Regions from separate parts of the Acidovorax sp. GW823-FHT05D11 genome, predicted to be linked through region 3. Evidence: predicted binding sites of a transcription regulator. Region 3 holds the regulator's gene; each other region holds the start of a gene.

Region 1 (4,276 bases), 1.5 Mb from region 3:
GATTCGAGAATGGCCCGCGCATCGGCATCGCGCGCTTTCTGGTCGTTGCTGTTGGCCCGGGGTGCATTCGAAGGTGCCGCCGTTGCCGCAGGCGTGCCGCCGCCCGAGGGCGCCGGGGCCGCCGACGCCGGCCGGGTGCCCTGCACGACGGTGACATTGCCGCCTTCCACCAGCTTGCATCCCCGCTCCTTGGCCTGGGCGGCGTTGTTGGTGTATTCGTTGCCACAGCGGTAGATGCGGTCTTGCGCCCACGCGGCCGGTGCCGTCGCGGCGATGAGTAACAGGGTGATGAGCGTTTTCTTCATTCGGTTTCCTCGCACTGCCATGCAGGGGTCAGGGGAGTATCCACCAATCACCATGCATCGCCAATCCAACACCAGCAGGCCCTCGCAGGGCTTTGTACATGGATGCAACGGCCCCGGGATTGGTTTCACCAGCCTCTCCGGCCCCATGAAAAAAGGCGGCCAAGGCCGCCTTTTTGGTGAGCAACAGCCTGCAGGGAGGCGATTACAGCGAGTAGTACATGTCGTACTCGACAGGGTGAGGCGCCATGCGGAAACGCGTGACTTCGCCCATCTTGAGCTCGATGTACGCGTCGAGCATGGAGTCGGTAAAGACGCCGCCCTTGGTAAGGAAACCACGGTCCTTGTCGAGATACTCCAGGGCCTGGTCCAGGCTGTGGCAGACGGTGGGCACCAGCTTGTCTTCTTCAGGTGGCAGATGGTACAGGTCCTTCGTGGCGGCTTCGCCCGGATGGATCTTGTTTTCCACGCCGTCCAGGCCGGCCATCATCAGGGCCGAGAAGGCCAGGTAAGGGTTGGCCGATGGATCGGGGAAGCGCGCTTCGATGCGGCGGCCCTTGGGGTTGGCGACGTAAGGAATGCGGATCGAGGCCGAACGGTTGCGGGCCGAGTAGGCCAGCTTCACGGGGGCTTCGAAGCCAGGCACCAGGCGCTTGTACGAGTTGGTGCCGGGGTTGGTGATGGCGTTCAGGGCACGGGCGTGCTTGATGATGCCGCCGATGTAGTACAGCGCGAAGTCTGACAGGCCGGCGTAGCCGTCGCCTGCGAACAGGTTTTTGCCGTCCTTCCAGATGGACTGGTGCACATGCATGCCGGAGCCGTTGTCGCCAGCGTAGGGCTTGGGCATGAAGGTGGCGGTCTTGCCGTAGGCGTTGGCCACGTTCCAGACCACGTACTTCAGGACCTGGGTCCAGTCAGCGCGCTCGACCAGCGTGCTGAAGCGCGTGCCAATTTCGTTCTGGCCAGCGCCCGCCACTTCGTGGTGGAACACTTCGACCGGGATGCCCAGGGATTCGAGGATCAAGGACATTTCGGCGCGCATGTCCTGCGTGCTGTCGACAGGAGGCACGGGGAAGTAGCCGCCCTTGACGGTGGGACGGTGGCCGCGGTTGCCGCCTTCGAGCTTGGCGCCCGAGTTCCAGGGGGCTTCGTACTCTTCGATCTCGAACATGACCTTGCCGGGTTCGTTGGACCAGCGCACACCGTCGAAGATGAAGAATTCTGGCTCGGGGCCGAAGAAGGCCGTGTCGCCCAGGCCGGAGGCCTTCAGGTAGGCTTCAGCGCGCTTGGCGATGGAGCGTGGGTCGCGGTCGTAGGCCTTGCCGTCACCGGGTTCGATCACGTCGCACTGCAGGAACAGCGTGGTTTCTTCGAAGAAGGGGTCGATGTTGGCGGTGCTGGGGTCGGGCATGAGCTGCATGTCCGAGGCTTCAATGCCCTTCCAGCCAGCCACGGACGAACCGTCGAATGCGTGGCCGGACGTGAACTTGTCTTCATCGAAGTGGGACACCGGCACGGTCACGTGCTGTTCCTTGCCCCGGGTATCGGTAAAACGGAAGTCAACGAACTTGACTTCGTTCTCCTTCACCATCTTCATCACGTCTGCAACGGTCTTGGCCATCAGGTTCTCCTGGGTAAAGCGCTTGTTGAAAAAAGAATTTGTGGAAATAAAAGCAGTTTGCGTGCCAGCTGGGTGCAGCCGCCGCACTATGAAGGAGCACTACGGACTGCAGGCCGATAGGACATTTGCGAGATTGCACCAACAAGGTGCGCAACAACGATCAACACCAAGCATCACAAATTGCGCACCAATTCAGGGCCACAATCCGCACCAAAACTGTGCAATCCCGTTTTGAGATCCTGCCAGGCGGCCGGGACCAAGGGAGCAGGACCTTTGACGCCCAGTTCGATGTGCCGCCCGTATTGTGGATGATCCACGCTGGGTAAGCTGAACACCCGAACCTCGGGGTGCGATTTTTCTATGCGCTCCATGAGAGGTGTCAATGCTGCCTCCATGGCGCCATAGACCACCACCGACTGCTCGACCTGGGGAGCACGGTTGAACAGGTCTGCATAGTGGTGGTCGAGCACCCATTCGATCATGGGCCAGGCCATGACCGGGAATCCGGGCACGAAATGGACGGCACCGCCGCCAACGCCCTCGCAGCTGAAGCCGGGAATCTTGTTGTAGGGATTGGGGATGATGCGGGCGCCTGCGGGAAAGACGCCCATGTTGAGCCGGTGCACATTGTCCGGCCGCTCGGCTTCGTATGGCACACCTTGCTCCCGCGCAACGTCCTGCATGCGTTCGCGGATCAACGCCTCGGCCTCGGCATGCAGAGCCAGCTCACGGCCCAGGGCGCTTGCCGCGCATTGGCGGGTGTGGTCATCGGGCGTCGCACCGATGCCTCCGCAGGAGAAGACCACATCGCCCGAGGCAAAGGCCCGCCGCAGTGTCGCGGTGATGCGGTCCGGGCTGTCCCCGACGTAGTCCGCATACGACAGCGACAGGCCGCGAGCCGAGAGCAGTTCGATGACTTTGGGCATGTGCTTGTCCGCGCGCTTGCCCGACAGGATTTCATCGCCCACGATGATCAGGCCGAAAGAGGGAGTCATGGGGAAGGGGTTCCGTGGGTGGGAGATGGCGTCGGAGGCGCTGCGAGTGCCGCCGGGGCTGCAGCAGCAGGAGGCGGCTCGGCACTGGCGTCCGGTCCGCGCACCAGCTCCTTCGCCGGCGCAAGGATCGGGGGCGCCTCAGCGGCCACCGGCCCCGCAGCCTCTTGCCGCAGGCGTGCCAACGCGGCCAGGCAGTAGTGCGCGAACCACAGCGATGAAAATGCGAAAACGAGGGTGTAGATCCAGATCGCCAACGGCACCAGGATGAAAAAGGCCGCTGCAAACACCACCCCCGAGGCCCATACGATGCTCGGCGCAGCGCCGAGGTAGCCCGTCAGGATGCCAATGCCCAGCAGGCTGCTGCGGTGGCGGCGAAAAATAGCCTGCCGCTCCTCCTTGCTGGCATGGTCGGCCAAGGCATCGAAAGCCATCACCCGGTAAGTAAGCCACCCCCAGATCAAGGGCGGCAGGATGAGCACCAGCGGCGGCACCAGCCACAGGGGCACAGACACCACCAGGGCGATCAATGCCAGCAACGTGGAACTGACCGACCACACCACGCTGGCGATGAAGGAGCCGCCCTTCTTGCGCTCCAGGGCCGGAAAGCGCCGGTCGGCCACCAGCGCCACCAGTGCAGGCGTCATGAGCACCGCCACCACCAGCAGGGAAACCACCACCAGCGCGGGTGCCACCGCCAGGATCACCATCAGTGGCGCCACCACCGAAGTGACATCTCCCAACCCCCAGCCCTGTAGCCAGCTCCAGAAGCTGGCCAGGAGGGCGGAGGCGTCCAGCAGTGCGCGCATTCCCCGCACGGCGCCATCCCAGTAGAAGTACCCCAAGCCCAGCGCCAGCGCCACCATCAGCACGAGCGGCAGCACGGACAGGGCCATCACACGCGGGCGCAGGCAGTAGGCAGCGGCGCGCCAGAAAGAATCAAACAGAAGTCCCATGCCGGCAAGCATACCGTCTTGGCCGTCCGCAGGGGCTTTCAAGCCTTGCCGAGCAGCCGCAGCAAGCCACGCCATTGCTGCGACCAGAAACCCTTGCCGTAGTCCCGTACCTGCCCGGTCGGCCCCGCTTCCACCTGGTCGCGCACGCCCGTCGGATCGAAGCGCAGCTCGAAATTGGCGGTGCGCATCAGAATGTCCCACCAGGGCAGCAGCACTCCGAAGTTGTGGCCGCCCAGGACGGTGCGATACCTTGCGCGCCCCGCGCTCGCCCCCTCACCCGGCAGCGGCTTGATGGTTTCGTGGCCGATCCCAATGCTGTGGTGCAGGCGGTGAAAGCGCGGGCTCACCCACAGCCGCTCACCCCAGCGGCCAAACCACAGACGCACGTTGGCATGCTGAAAGCTC
Region 2 (4,276 bases), 2.2 Mb from region 3:
TGGAATGACCAGCCCATTTCAGCCGACTGGCACGATGGAATCCAGCGGCCACCGCGGCTTCACATCAAACGCATAGTCGGTGTTCGCCTCCTGCTGCCCCGCCTGCAGCCGCATTGCCGCCGCCATGGCGATCATGGCCCCGTTGTCGGTGCACAGGTGCAATTCGGGGTAGTGCACCCGCACCCTGGCCGCCGCGCAGGCGGCATTGAGCTGCGCCCGCAGATGCCGGTTGGCGCCCACACCACCGGCCACCACCACGCGCTTGAGGCCGGTCTGCTTGAGCGCCGCCAGCGTCTTTTTCACCAGCACCTCGACGATGGCGGCCTCGGTGCTGGCCGCCAGGTCGGCCTTGCGCGCTTCGAGCCCGTCGCCCAGTTTCTTGGCCTGGGTCAGCACGGCGGTCTTGAGCCCGGCAAAGGAGAAGTCGAGATTGCCGCTGTGCAGCAGCGGGCGCGGCAGCTTGAAGGCCGCCGGATCGCCCTGCTCGGCCAGGCGTGACAGCGCCGGCCCTCCCGGGTAGCCCAGGCCCATGAGCTTGGCCGACTTGTCGAAGGCCTCGCCCGCCGCGTCGTCGATGGTCTCGCCCAGGATCTCGTAGCGGCCCACGCCGTCCACCCGCATGAGCTGGGTGTGGCCGCCGGAGACCAGCAGGGCCACGAAGGGGAACTCGGGCGGGTCCGCGCTCAGGAAGGGCGAGAGCAGGTGCCCCTCCAGGTGGTGCACGCCCAGCACCGGCTTGTCCAGCGCCGCGCCCAGCGCGCAGGCCACGCCGGCCCCCACCAGCAGGGCACCCGCCAGGCCCGGGCCGCGCGTGTAAGCAACCACGTCCACGTCCGCCAGCGTCTGGCCGGACTCGGTCAACACTTGTGTGGCCAGCGGCAGCACGCGGCGGATGTGGTCGCGGCTGGCCAGCTCGGGCACCACGCCACCATAGGCCTGGTGCATCTCGATCTGGCTGTGCAGGGCGTGGGACAGCAGGGTGGGAACGGCATCGCCCGTGGAGCGCACCAGCGCCACGCCGGTCTCGTCGCACGAGGATTCAATTCCGAGGATCAACAGACTCATGCCCCGAGTGTAAAACCCGGGCTCGCGGGGGGCCTGATGCAAAAACCCCTGCCGGCGGTGGCCGGCAGGGGTCGTGCATCCCCAGGGTCGCAGGCCGCGCCTACCAGCGGTCCGAGCGCATGCGCAGCTCCCAGCTGCCGCTGCGCAGTTCGTACACGCCCACCGCGCCGTAGCGCTGCTCGCCCTTGTCATCCCAGGTCATCGTGCCGATCACGGGCGCGTAGCCGTTGATGCCGTGCATGGCCTTGGTGATGTCCTTGGGGTCCGCGGACTTGGCCTTCTGGATGGCCGCCGAGAGCACGTACATGCTGTCGTAGCTGTAGTGCCCGCCGTACGCGGGCGGCTTCTTGTAGGCATCGATGTACTTTTCCAGGAAGGGCTTGCCCGTGGAAAACTCCTTGGCTTCCAGCACGGGCGAGGTGGCATAGACGCCCTCGACGATGCCGGCCCCCTTGGTCATGTCGGTGGTCTTGATGGTGTCGCCGCCCAGCAGGCTCACCTTGGTGTGCCCCACCTTGCGCAGGGCTTCCAGCAACGCCAGCGCCTGGAAGTCATTGAGGGTGGAGACGATCACCTCCACCTTCGCGGCCTTGAGTTCGCCGGCCAGTTCGTCGAATGCCGTGGTCTTGTCGTCGAACGACTTGCGCACCACCACCTCTTTCTTCTCGGCCTTGAGCTGCGCGGCGGCCCCGTCGGCCAGGCCCTTGCCGTAGGGCGTGCCATCGTCCAGCGCGGCATAGCGCGCGGCACCCAGCTGGGTGGCGGCAAACGAGCCGATGGCGCGCGCCTGCAGCGTGTCGTTGCCCACCATGCGGAAGGTGGTGGAAAAACCCAGCTGCGTGAACTTGGGGTTGGTGGAGATGGCGATCTGCGCGATGTCCTTGGCCGCGTAGATGGGCGCGGTCTCGATGCTCACGCCCGAATTCAGGTGCCCGATGACGGCCACCACGCCGGCATCCACCAGCTGCTGGGCCACCGTCTTGCCGGTGGCCGCGTCGGCCTTGTCGTCCACCGCCACCACCTCCAGCGTCACCCGCTTGCCGTCCACGGTGTAGCCGCCCTTGTTCAGTTCGGCCACGGCCAGGTTCACGCCATTGAGCAAGTCCTGCCCGAGGGCGCCCAGGGGGCCGCTCAAGGGCTGCGCCACGCCGATCTTGATGGTGTCGGGCACCTTGCCGCACCCGGACAGGAGCAGCAGCGCCATGGACGCGGCGGTGGTCAAGGCCAGCCCGGCGGCGAAACGGCGCCGGTCAATATGCTTGTTCATGCGGAATCCTCATCAATATGTCAATGTGACCAGATGTATATGCGACGACGGAGGAAAGGCGCTATCGGGTATGCCCTGCCAATCGGCAAACTATTAGCAAGTTTCAGACCCTGCAAGGCAAGGCCCTTGCCGGAACCCGGCACCTGCCCGGGGCGCACCGCTTCGGCGCACCAATTTGTGGCGTAAAAATTGCTTATGCTCCGGGGTATGAACGAGTCTCTGCGCATCGTGGTGGTGGCCCCGGACCTGGCCATTGCCGACCCCGACGACGAACACGCCGTGCTGCAGGCGGAGCGTTCGCGGGCGCTGCGCATCGGGCTGCTGGAGAACAATTTCAACCTGATCGCCACGCTGCCCGCGGATGTATTCCTGAGCGAGCGGATCGCCCAGCTGCAGCCCGACCTGATCATCGTGGACGCCGAGAGCGAGGCCCGCGACGCGCTGGAACACGTGGTGGTGGCCACGCGCGACGAACGCCGCCCCATCGTGATGTTCACCAACGACGAGGACACCTCGCACGTCAAGGACGCGGTGGCCGCGGGCGTGTCGGCCTACATCGTGGCCGGCCTCGCGCCCCAGCGCATCCGCCCCATCCTGGACGTGGCGATGGCGCGCTTCCAGCACGAGCAGGCGCTGCGCGCCGAGCTCGCCGATGCCAAGACCGAGCTCAAGGACCGCAAGACCATCGACCGCGCCAAGGGCCTGCTCATGCAGCGCCAGGGCCTGACCGAGCAGGCCGCGTACGAGAAACTGCGCAAGACCGCCATGGACAAGGGCCTCAAGCTCGTGGATGTGGCCCAGCGCATGCTCGACGTGATGGACCTGCTCGGGTAAGCAGGTGACATCCTCCTGAGGCGCTGCGCGCATCGGTGCAGCCGCCAGAGGCCGCCCGCTCTCGGGGACCGTCCAGACTGCGCAGGCAGTCTTGGAGCCGCGGCCCTTGGCCCCTCCTCTCGAATCGCTGCCCGGCTCGGGAAAGGGGACGATCCCCTCGCTGCGCAGCGGTCCTTGCCCGGCATCCCCGGCCTGGGCTACGCCCAGGTCCACCGGCTTCTCCCGGATGGTGCGCCGCACAAAGGCAGTGCGGCATTCACCGCGCGCACCACCTCCGCGCGTTTGCAGGTCAAAAAGCCCCCCAGCGCTTGATCCATTTGCGCAAGCAGCTATTAATTCAATAGCAAACCATGCGCCGAACTGATGCGGAGCCCGTGCGGCAAGGCCTGGCACGCCACTTGCATTAACCCCTGCGAGACCAATGGCGGTCTCACCCCCACACAGCACGGGCCCAAAGGCGGGCCGGTGCTGGGCGAACCCTTCATCGGGTATCGCCATGGACAGAGGCGTCCCTCACCGACCGGTGCTGCATGTATGCAGGCTGCTCGGGAGGACGCCTTTTTTGTTTTCAACGCTATGAGGAAGTGCCCCATGACCGATCTGCTCAAAACCAGCCTCAACCGCCGCACCGTGCTGCAGGCCGCCACCGTGGGCGCCGTCGGCGTCAGCCCCGCGCTGCGTGCGCTGGTGCACGCCCAGGGCTCGGACGCGCCGGAGAAGAAGGAAGTCAAGATCGGCTTCATCCCGCTGACCGACTGCGCCAGCGTGGTGATGGCCTCGGTGCTCGGCATCGACAAGAAGTACGGCGTGACCATCATCCCCACCAAGGAAGCCTCCTGGGCCGGTGTGCGCGACAAGCTGGTCAACGGCGAACTCGACTTCGCCCACGTGCTGTACGGCCTGGTCTACGGCGTGCACCTGGGCCTGGCCGGGCCCAAGAAGGACATGGCCGTGCTGATGAACCTGAACCACAACGGGCAGGCCATCACGCTGTCCAAGAAGCTCGCCGACAAGGGCGCCGTCAATGGCGCGGGCCTGGCCAAGCTGATGGCCAGCGAGAAGCGCGAGTACACCTTCGCACAGACCTTCCCCACCGGCACGCACGCCATG
Region 3 (4,276 bases):
ATGCGGCATTCGATGGGGCCGTTCCACATCGGCACGCGGCGCGACTCCTTCAGGCGCATCTTGCCGGGCAGCTTGAGGTCGGGCGTGAGCATCCAGGCCGTCCAGCCGCTGTAGTTCTTCTTCCAGTGCGCGGCCAGCTGGCTGAAGAACTCGCCGCCATCGTCGGTATGGGCTTCTTCACGGCCCACGGCCAGGCCCTGGGCACGGTCGGCCGCGCGCTCGCTGGCATTGCGGCCCGCGGCACCGGCCGCGGCGATGCGTTCGCCGTACGGGGGGTTCAGGAGCATCACGCCGGGCTGCTCGCACGGCGGCATGCGCTGCAGCGCATCGCCTCCGCGCAGCTGCACGGCGCCCGCCACGCCGGCGCGCTCGGCATTGCGCTCGGCGAAATCCACCATCCGGAAGGCGACGTCACTGCCGAAAATAGGCACAGCGCCTGTCTGTATTGCACCTTCAGCTTCATTTTTAATAGCAGACCAGACATGGGCCTGGTAGGGCAGCAGTTTCTCGAACGCAAAGCGGCGCAGCATGCCCGCCGGGATGCGGCAGGCGATCTGCGCGGCCTCGATGGCGATGGTGCCGCTGCCGCAGCAGGGGTCGTACAGCGGCTGGGGGTTGTCGCCGTGGGGGTCCCAGCCACTGGCGGCGATCATGGCGGCGGCCAGGGTTTCCTTGAGCGGGGCGTCGCCCTTGTCCTCGCGCCAGCCGCGTTTGAACAGCGGCTCGCCCGAGGTGTCGATGTAGATGGTGGCTTCGTCGGTGGTCAGGTGCAGGTGGATGCGCACGTCGGGCCACTGCGTGTTCACGTCGGGGCGCACGCCGCTCTTGGCGCGAAAGCGGTCGGCCACCGCGTCCTTGACCTTGAGCCCCGCGAAATTGAGGCTCTGCAGCGGGCTGTGCTGGGCGGTCACCTCGACCTTGAAGGTCTGGCGCGTGGTGAACCAGATTTCCCAGGCCACGTCGCTGGCGGCGGCGTAGAGGTCGTTCTCGGAGCGGTACGGGCGGTGCGCCAGCTGCACCAGCACGCGCTGGGCCAGGCGGCTGTGCAGGTTCAGCAGCAGCGCGTCGCGCCACGAGGCGCGCAGCAGCACGCCGCCCCGGCCCACCAGCAGGTCCTGCCCCGTGAGGCCGGTGATGCCGTGCACTTCGTCGGCCAGGAAGCCCTCCACACCGGCGGCGCAGGGGAGAAAAAGTTGGAGTTGGTTCATGACGATGGTGAGGATACGCGCTCGGAAAGTGCGTGTGAATCCGGCGTGCCGGCACGGGCCAGCAGCAACTGGCGGATGGAGTCCGGGATCGGCGCCACCTTGCGGCCGGCCTTGCCGATGAAAACGATGCCGATCTTGCCGCGCGCCACCTCGCGGCCCGAGGTCTTCTCGGTCATGCAAAAGACCAGGTCGAACCCATAGCGGTTGAAGTCCGCAGGCGCCATCTCCACGCGCATGGTCTCGCCGTGGAAGCCCTCGGACTTGTACTGCGCCACGATGTCTCCGACCACGATGGACAGCCCGCCCACGTCGGCCTCGGGGTAGCCGAGTGACTGGAAAAACCGCACCCGGGCCTCGGACACGAGGCTCAGCAGCTGCGCGTTGTCCAGGTGCCCGCCCTGGTTGACATGGCTGATGTAGATCTGCATTTCGGTGGCGAAGCCGAAGTGCGCGGGAAGGTCGAAGACGATGCGGGCCATGGACGGGGTGGCGAAGTGAGAGGGAAAGACGGCAACGGAGCGGAAAAACGGGCCACCAGGCGCATGCGCCGTGCACACGCTCGCACGGCGCCTACAGGGCCTTGCGCAGATTCGCCGGCGCGATCTTGAGCGCCTCGCGGTACTTGGCGACGGTGCGGCGCGCGCACTCGATGCCCTGCTCCTTGAGCATCTCGGCGATCTGGCTGTCGGACAGCGGCTTGGTCGGACTCTCGGCGGCCACGAACTGCTTGATGAGGGCGCGCACGGCGGTGCTCGACGCATTGCCGCCGGTCTCGGTGCCCAGGCCCGAGCCGAAGAAGTACTTGAGCTCGTAGGTGCCGATGGGCGTGGCCATGTACTTGGCCGTGGTCACGCGGCTGATGGTGGACTCGTGCAGGCCCAGCTCGTCGGCGATGTCGCGCAGCACCAGCGGGCGCATGGCGAGTTCGCCGTGGGTGAAGAAGTTCTTCTGCCGCTCCACGATGGCGCGCGAGACGCGCAGGATGGTGTCGAAGCGCTGCTGGATGTTCTTGATGAACCAGCGCGCCTCCTGCAGGCGCTGCTGCATGCCCTGGTGGCCCTCGCCGCCCTTGTGGCCGCGCAGGGCGCCGGCATAGATGTCGTGCACGCGCAGGCGCGGCATCACGTCGGGGTTGAGCTGCACGATGAAGTTGTGCTGCCCGTCGCGGCCATTGGCGCGCCCGGCCTTGCGCACGATCACGTCGGGGATGATGATGTTGCGCTCCACGTCGGCGAAGCGGCGCCCCGGGCGCGGCTCCAGCCGGGCGATCAGCGCCATGGCGGCGCGGGTGCGCTCCTCGCTGTCGCCGCAGGCCTGCGTGAGGCGGCGCACGTCGCGCCGCGCCAGCATCTCCAGCGGCTGCTGGCACACGCGCAGCGCGGTCTGCACGGTGTCGGGGTCGATGTCGATGTCCTCGTCGGCGGCCAGCGCCTTGAGCTGCAGCGTCAGGCACTCGGCCAGGCCGCGCGCGCCCACGCCCACGGGCTCCAGGCTCTGCAGCAGCCGCTGTGCCACGGTGAAGCGGTGCACCAGTTCCTCGATCTGCTCCAGGTCGTCGGGCCCGGCCAGGCTGATGGCCAGCTCTTCGAGCGGATCCTCCAGGTAGCCGTCGTCGTTGAGCGATTCGATCAGGAAGCGCAGCGCGGCGCGGTCGATCTCGGACAGGCGCAGCGCCAGCGCCTGTCGGTGCAAAAAGGCGGTCAGCGATTCGTGCGTGCGGGCCAGCTCGGTGGCGTCGGCCTCGTCGCCTTCGGCGTCGTTGCGGTTGCGGGCGGGGGCGTCGCCGCCCCACTCGGCGTCGTTGGGCGCCATCTCCACCGTGCCGTCGCCGCTCCAGTCGGGCTCGTCGGCGCCCGCGCTCGGTGTTTCAGCATCATTTTGAGCCTCAGCGCTGGTACTGCTTGCGCTGGTAGCTCCTGAAAAAATAGCATCATCCGCGCTGTAGTCGTCGGCCTGGGCCGGCGTATCGGCGGCTTCCAGGCCAAACTCCTCGCGCGGCGCCTCGTCGACGTTGCGTTCGAGGAACGGGTTTTCGTCGAGCATCTGCTCGACTTCCTGCGAGAGTTCCAGCGTGGACAACTGCAGCAGCCGGATGGACTGCTGAAGCTGGGGGGTCAATGCAAGATGCTGCGAGACGCGCAGCGAGAGTCCAGGTTTCATTGATTGAGCGCCGCCGGGCCGCCCCAAGGCGCGAAGGCCCCCTCGGGGGGCAGCGAACCACGCGCAGCGGGGAGCGTGGGGACACCGTACCGCGCCGCCGGGCCGCCCCAAGGCGCGAAGGCCCCCTCGGGGGGCAGCGCAGTACACGAAGTGACAAGCGTGGAGGCCATGTCTACATGCGGAAATGTTCGCCCAGGTACACCCGGCGCACTTCGGCGTTGTCCACGATCTCGGACGGCGTGCCCTGGGCCAGCACCTGGCCATCGCTGATGATGAAGGCGTGGTCGCAGATGCCCAGCGTCTCGCGCACGTTGTGGTCGGTGATGAGCACGCCGATGCCGCGCGCCTTGAGAAAACCGATGATGCGCTGGATCTCGATCACGGCGATGGGGTCGATGCCCGCAAAGGGCTCGTCCAGCAGGATGAAGCGCGGCTGCGTGGCCAGCGCGCGGGCGATCTCGACGCGGCGGCGCTCGCCGCCCGACAGGGCCATGGCGGGCGAGGCCCGCAGGTGGTCCACGCGCAGCTCCTGGAGCAAGGCCGTGAGACGCTCTTCGATGGCCTCGCGCGACAGCGGCTTGCCGTCGTCGTCCGCGCGCTGCAGCTCCAGCACCGCGCGCACGTTCTCTTCGACCGTGAGCTTGCGGAAGATGGAGGCTTCCTGCGGCAGGTAGGACAGCCCCAGCCGCGAGCGGCGGTGGATGGGCATGTGGGCCACCGAATGGCCGTCGATGCGGATGTCGCCCGCGTCGCTGCGCACCAGGCCCACGATCATGTAGAACGAGGTGGTCTTGCCCGCGCCGTTGGGCCCCAGCAGGCCCACGACCTCGCCCTTTTGCACGACCAGCGACACATCCTTGACGACCTTGCGGCTGCCATACGACTTGGCCAGGTGCTGCACCTCCAGG

Evidence for each region. The regulator sigma-54, encoded in region 3, starts transcription at its own class of promoters, with help from an activator protein. The targets are predictions, from matches to a motif close to TGGCANGNAANCTGCTTT.
Region 1: a site for sigma-54 is predicted at 1,973-1,990, ahead of glnA (type I glutamate--ammonia ligase). Genes of this name have one in related genera too.
Region 2: a site for sigma-54 is predicted at 2,511-2,528, ahead of AC3RCE_RS07895 (ANTAR domain-containing response regulator). Genes of this name have one in related genera too.

What each region holds. Positions count from the first base shown of each region.
Region 1 covers NZ_CM179502.1:3,639,595-3,643,870, forward strand. Annotated here, with positions in the region: gene AC3RCE_RS16855 (hypothetical protein) at 1-305, opposite strand, end outside; gene glnA (type I glutamate--ammonia ligase) at 508-1,923, opposite strand; gene AC3RCE_RS16865 (competence/damage-inducible protein A) at 2,097-2,918, opposite strand; gene AC3RCE_RS16870 (EI24 domain-containing protein) at 2,915-3,871, opposite strand; gene AC3RCE_RS16875 (sterol desaturase family protein) at 3,910-4,276, opposite strand, start outside.
Region 2 covers NZ_CM179502.1:1,738,936-1,743,211, reverse strand. Annotated here, with positions in the region: gene tsaD (tRNA (adenosine(37)-N6)-threonylcarbamoyltransferase complex transferase subunit TsaD) at 19-1,065, opposite strand; gene AC3RCE_RS07900 (branched-chain amino acid ABC transporter substrate-binding protein) at 1,166-2,332, opposite strand; gene AC3RCE_RS07895 (ANTAR domain-containing response regulator) at 2,540-3,166, shown strand; gene AC3RCE_RS07890 (CmpA/NrtA family ABC transporter substrate-binding protein) at 3,758-4,276, shown strand, end outside.
Region 3 covers NZ_CM179502.1:5,152,244-5,156,519, forward strand. Annotated here, with positions in the region: gene AC3RCE_RS23760 (THUMP domain-containing class I SAM-dependent RNA methyltransferase) at 1-1,208, opposite strand, end outside; gene AC3RCE_RS23765 (acyl-CoA thioesterase) at 1,205-1,687, opposite strand; gene AC3RCE_RS23770 (RNA polymerase factor sigma-54) at 1,779-3,368, opposite strand; gene lptB (LPS export ABC transporter ATP-binding protein) at 3,541-4,276, opposite strand, start outside.